Hoeflea sp. 108: one gene and its partner. Each later gene encodes a partner of the first gene's protein in a complex. Links are inferred from orthologs where the notes say so. Each region holds a gene or a part of one and is shown in the gene's direction. Other genes may lie near its edges.

The links.
Region 2: rplL (region 1) and rplS share a complex: the UniProt entries of both Escherichia coli proteins name them as parts of the 50S ribosomal subunit. The link is inferred for Hoeflea sp. 108 from one-to-one orthologs.

The regions. Positions count from the first base shown.
Region 1 is NZ_KB890024.1:2,336,350-2,339,349, forward strand. Bases 152-3,000 are described here. They hold rplL (50S ribosomal protein L7/L12), read left to right. Parts: upstream 152-1,313; coding sequence 1,314-1,688; downstream 1,689-3,000. Other genes in these bases: rplA (50S ribosomal protein L1), read left to right, coding at 152-392; rplJ (50S ribosomal protein L10), read left to right, coding at 741-1,259; rpoB (DNA-directed RNA polymerase subunit beta), read left to right, coding at 1,886-3,000. Also shown: more of rplA, read left to right, coding at 1-151. UniProt on the Escherichia coli protein: The binding site for several of the GTPase factors involved in protein synthesis (IF-2, EF-Tu, EF-G and RF3). Is thus essential for accurate translation.
Region 2 is NZ_KB890024.1:4,852,280-4,855,235, reverse strand. What follows is about bases 1-2,805. They hold rplS (50S ribosomal protein L19), read left to right. Parts: upstream 1-1,037; coding sequence 1,038-1,574; downstream 1,575-2,805. Other genes in these bases: B015_RS0124120 (basic amino acid ABC transporter substrate-binding protein), read left to right, coding at 2,352-2,805; B015_RS0124125 (GNAT family N-acetyltransferase), read left to right, coding at 1,643-2,155; mdh (malate dehydrogenase), read right to left, coding at 1-43. In the rest of the region: more of B015_RS0124120, read left to right, coding at 2,806-2,956. UniProt on the Escherichia coli protein: This protein is located at the 30S-50S ribosomal subunit interface and may play a role in the structure and function of the aminoacyl-tRNA binding site.

The DNA.
Region 1 (3,000 bases):
TCGTCCAGAAGGGCCAGATCGACTTCGATCGCTGCATCGCCACCCCGGACATGATGCCGCTGGTCGGCCGTCTCGGTAAGGTTCTCGGCCCGCGCGGCATGATGCCGAACCCGAAGGTCGGCACCGTCACCACCGACGTCGCTGCTGCCGTCAAGGCATCGAAGGGCGGCGCTGTTGAGTTCCGCGTCGAGAAGGCTGGCATCATCCATGCCGGCGTCGGCAAGGTCTCGTTCGACGTCAAGGCGCTGGAAGAAAACATCCGCGCCTTCGCCGATGCGGTCAACAAGGCCAAGCCGTCGGGCGCCAAGGGCGTCTTCGTCAAGCGCGTGTCCGTCACCTCGACGATGGGCCCGGGCCTCAAGCTCGACCTCGGCACGCTCGCAGCGTCCTAAGTTGAATTCGGATCGACCTGCAACGGTCTGATCCTGAACAAGAATTCCGGGCCTCCGGGCCCGGATTTCGGAAGTTGGAAACAGCTTTCGAAATCCTGTCCGAGATTGCAGGTGGCTCGCCTTAATTCGTAAGGGCCTGCATGAGACGGGTGAAGACCGGACAAAGGAGCATCGCTCCAATGAAAGGTTCGAACCGTGTTTGCCTTTTGCCAGCTGTTGCAGGCGAAAAGGGGACAGGATCCTCGAGCGCCGTTCGGGTGATCCGGAATTTCTGGATTGCCCGCCCGGCAAAAGGCAACCCGATCCCTGTTTCCGGGAATGGAGCAGGGGTCAAACTGGAGATAGGCAGTGGATAGAGCGGAAAAACGCGAGCTCGTCACGAGCCTGAACGACGCCTTCAAGGGCGCCGGATCAGTCGTCGTGGCCCACTATGCCGGTATCACCGTCGCGCAAATGAACGATCTTCGTGTGAAGATGGGTCAGGCCGGCGGCACCGTCAAAGTCGCGAAGAACCGTCTCGCCAAAATCGCTCTTCAGGGCACGGGTTCCGAAGGCATCATCGATCTGTTCAAGGGACAGACGCTGGTTGCCTATTCGGAAGATCCGGTCACTGCGCCAAAGATCGCGTCCGAGTTCGCCAAGGGTAATGACAAGCTTGTCATCCTTGGCGGTGCTATGGGCTCGACCGCGCTCGACGCCGACGGTGTTAAGGCTCTCGCCACACTGCCGTCGCTCGACGAGCTGCGCGCAAAGCTGGTTGGAATGATTTCCACGCCGGCTACCCGGATTGCCCAGGTCGTCAACGCGCCGGCAGGTCAGCTTGCCCGCGTCTTTGGCGCATACGCCCGGAAGGACGAGGCGGCATGAGGCCGTTCCTCGCTGTCATCAACACACGTTCGAACTGATTGAAGGAATAGAAAAATGGCTGATCTCGCAAAGATCGTTGACGACCTGTCGGCCCTGACCGTCCTTGAGGCGGCTGAGCTGTCGAAGCTGCTCGAAGAGAAGTGGGGCGTCTCCGCTGCTGCTCCGGTGGCTGTTGCTGCCGTCGCTGGCGGTGCTGCTGCTGCTCCGGTCGAAGAGAAGACCGAATTCGACGTCATCCTGGCTTCGGCCGGCGACAAGAAGATCGAAGTCATCAAGGAAGTCCGCGCCATCACCGGCCTGGGCCTCAAGGAAGCCAAGGACCTCGTTGAAGGCGCTCCGAAGCCCGTCAAGGAAGGCGTTTCCAAGGCTGACGCCGAGAAGCTCAAGGCTCAGCTGGAAGCAGCTGGCGCCAAGATCGAGCTCAAGTAAGCACGGTTTCGGTGGGCGGCCTCGTTGCCGCCCACCGGCTCCCGTGTTCGGGGGATGAGAGGGAACCTATTTCCTGAGGGCCGGGTTGCGGCCTTCAGGAAACGGGTTTTCGCCCGTTTTGAATAGGCCGCCAAGGCGGCTCGTATGCAAGGTGAGCAGTAGCGAAGCTCACCCCAAGAAGGCAGCAAGGAGCGACGATGGCCCAGACCCAGACTTTCAATGGCCGCAGACGCGTACGCAAGTTCTTCGGAAAGATCCCCGAAGTTGCGGAGATGCCGAACCTGATCGAGGTTCAGAAGGCATCCTATGACCAGTTCCTGATGGTGGACGAGCCCAAGGGCGGACGTCCGGATGAGGGCCTGCAGGCCGTTTTCAAGTCGGTCTTCCCGATCTCCGACTTCTCCGGCGCCTCGATGCTGGAGTTCGTCAAGTACGAGTTCGAAGCACCGAAGTTCGACGTTGACGAATGCCGTCAGCGCGACCTGACTTTCGCTGCGCCACTGAAGGTGACGCTGCGCCTGATCGTGTTCGATATCGACGAGGATACCGGCGCGAAGTCGATCAAGGACATCAAGGAGCAGGACGTCTACATGGGCGACATGCCGCTCATGACGTCCAACGGCACCTTCATCGTCAACGGCACCGAGCGTGTCATCGTCTCGCAGATGCACCGTTCGCCTGGTGTGTTCTTCGACCATGACAAGGGCAAGTCGCACTCCTCGGGCAAGCTTCTGTTTGCCGCGCGCGTCATCCCCTATCGCGGCTCGTGGCTCGACATCGAGTTCGACAGCAAGGACATCGTCCACGCCCGTATCGACCGCCGCCGCAAGATCCCGGTGTCGTCGCTGCTGATGGCGCTCGGCATGGACGGCGAAGAGATCCTGTCGACCTTCTACAACAAGATCACCTACAAGAAGTCGGGCGACCACTGGCGCATTCCGTTCTCGGTCGATCGTTTCCGCGGCCTCAAGGCTGTTGGCGACCTGGTTGACGCCGACACTGGCGAGATCGTTGTCGAAGCCGGCAAGAAGATCACCGCGCGTCAGGCCAAGCAGCTTGCCGAAAAGGGTCTGAAGGCGATCAAGGCGACGGAAGACGATCTTTTCGGCAGCTACCTCGCTGAGGACATCGTCAACTATGCCACCGGCGAGATTTATCTGGAGGCCGGCGACGAGATCGATGAGAAGACGCTGAAGACGCTGCTGGCGGCTGGCGAGGAAGAAATCAACATCCTCGACATCGACCACATCAACGTCGGCGGCTACATCCGCAACACGCTGGCCGTGGACAAGAACGAGAGCCGCCAGGACGC
Region 2 (2,956 bases), 2.5 Mb from region 1 along the record:
CGATCATGCCCGAGCCGATGAGGGCTATCTTGTTGCGTGCCATGAAGGAATTTCCCTTTGCCTTTAACGACGCCGTGACGGCGGGTGTGGAACAGGTTTGGGCCAGACAGGCCGCAGGATGCAGCCAGAAAATAGCGGCTCGCAATAGCTCCGTGGCCAAAAAAATTCAACCGATTATTTCCAGCCCAACTAATTCAATCGGTTAGAAACAACGGGATTTACGTAAACGTCAAAGTTTTGTGACGAAAATGCAAACAAAATATGAAGAGGGGCGGCGATGACCGGCATCCAGATCCGCAGACTCCTGCCCGGCGAGGAATTGCTGCGCCGCACCTGATGTCTTCGACGGCCCCGTCGATCAGGCCCGGCTGGGCGCCTGCCTGGCGCAGCCGGGCTACCTGCTCTTCGTCGCCCTCGATGATGGCCGAGATGTGGCGCAGGCCGCGGCCATGATCCACCATCACGCCGACGGGTCGCCGGAACTCTATGTCTGTACAATCGGCGTCTCTGATCGATGCCCTCTTTGCTGCTGGCCGCGCTGAAGCCTGGCTCGGCACCGATCCGGAGCCGGTGGAGATGTTTGTCATGTATGCGTATGACTTGAGAGCTGAGAGGTGAGAGCCCGAAAGACCGGTCTCTCCGCCATCGGAGTTGGCTACAATCTTTGTCCTGCATTCCTGCGATCTCGGGAGGGCAGGGGAATTCGAAGCTGTGCCGGCATACCGTGATCTGGCATTCTATATGTGCAAGCATCTGCCGCCAGGTGACTGCGCACGTCGTGTCGTGGCAGGGCAGTTTGCGCGACACACGCCAAGCGCGTAAAAAAGACGTCGCCAAGGCGTGACAAATGGCGGAAATGGCGCTATGTGCCCGTCCGAACCGGGCGAAAAATCGTCCAGTTCCGTCAACAATGACGGTGTAGTCGCCACTGCCGGAAGGCCCGAAAGGGAGTGAAGGCATAGCCGAGCGGTCATTGGAACTGCAAGGCGAGTGTTGGGCGCTCTGGCTGTCGGAAGAACAAGAAGTGGATTTTTGAGATGGATATCATCCGCCAGCTCGAGGCCGAACAGGCCGCCAAGATCGAAGCCAAGCGCACTCTGCCCGAATTCCAGCCCGGCGACACCGTTCGCGTGCTGGTTCGCGTCACCGAAGGTTCGCGCACCCGCGTCCAGGCCTATGAAGGCGTTGTGATCGCTCGTTCGGGCGCCGGCTTCCAGGAAAACTTCACCGTCCGCAAGATCTCCTATGGCGAAGGCGTGGAGCGCGTGTTCCCGGTCTACTCGCCGATGATCGAGGGCGTCGAGATCGTCCGCCGCGGCAAGGTCCGTCGCGCCAAGCTGTACTACCTGCGCGACCGTCGCGGTAAGTCGGCTCGTATCGTCGAGAACACCGGCGTTCGCGCCCGCAAGCTGAACGACGCCGAGCGCGACGCAGCCAACGCCGAGAAGGCCCGCATCGAGGCCGAGAAGGTCGCAGCCGCCGAGGCGCTGGCCGCCGAGAAGGCCGCTCAGGAAGCCGCCGAGAAGAAGGCTGCTGCCGAGGCCGCCAAGGCTGCCGAAGCCACCGCCGAGTAATCGCTGGCGCTACCAGGTTTCGAAAGGGCGGCTTCGTGCCGCCCTTTTTTGTTTCGGGAGGACGAAAGGTGACCCAAAGAGAATTCGTCGTCCGCAGGCTGGTGGCGGGCGAGGGTGCTGCCCTGAGGCGCCTGCGCATGGCAGCACTCGAAAACGCGCCGCTTGCCTTCAGCTCGAGCCCGGAAGACGAGGCGCACCTGACCGACGCCGATTTCGAGGCGCGGACCAGCCTGCCCGAGCCGGATGCGGTGTATGGCGTTTTTGGTGGCGGCGAGCTGGTAGGCGTCGCGACCTTCATTGGCGAAAAGCGGCGGAAGACACGGCACAAGGGCGCGATGTATGGCGTCTATGTCGATCCTCGGTGGCGCGGCACAGGTGCCGCGCGGGCGCTGGTGCAGCGGGTCATCGATCACGCGACCGAACGCGGCCTTGCGGTACATGCCCATGTGATCGCCGACAACGATCCGGCGTTGCGCCTCTATCTCGGGCTCGGCTTCAAGCCCTTTGGCCGCGAGCCGAAGGCCCTGTTCTGGGACGGGCGGTTCCATGACGAGGTGCTTCTGGTCTTCGGCGCGGACTGAACCCGGCTTTCCGCAGAAGCGACAAAAATCGCAACAAAGACCGGTGCAGGGACCGGTTTGGCGCATCGTCCATGCTTGCAAGCCTATCCGGGACGGCTAAAGTCTCGCGCAACTGACCGGCGCCGCCGGTCCTGTGTTTTTCGGGGATCAGACCATGAATAGCCTCAAATTCGCGCTGGCCGGCGCCTTCGCCCTCATGCTTTCGCCCTTTGTCGCCCAGGCCCAGAGCCTGCCCGACCTCGGCGGCAAGACCGTCACCGTGGTGACCGAGAACGCCTATCCGCCGCTGCAGTTCATCGACCCCAAGACCGGCAAGCAGATCGGCTGGGAATATGACGCGATGGACGAGATCGCCAAGCGCCTGAACTTCAAGATCGAGTACCAGAACACCAGTTGGGACGCGATGATCCAGGCGGTCTCGGACGGCCAGTACCAGATCGGCATGACCGGCATCACCATCAAGGACGAACGCAAGGAAAAGGTCGACTTCTCCGATCCCTATATGCGTTCGCAGCAATTCATGCTGGTGCGCGCTGACGAGAAGCGCTTCACCGACGCCAAGAGCTTCGGTGCCCTCAAGGACGGCCTGATCGCTGCGCAGCCGGGCACCTCGCCCTTCTACACCGCCGTCTACGAAATCCTCGACGGCAACGAGCAGAACCCGCGCATCAAGCTGTTCGAGACCTTCGGCGCTACCGTGCAGGCACTCAAGGCCGGCGACGTCGACCTGGTGCTGACCGACAGCGTCGCGGCGCAAGGCTATGTCGATGCCTCGGAAGGCAAGCTCAAGGTGGTGGGCGA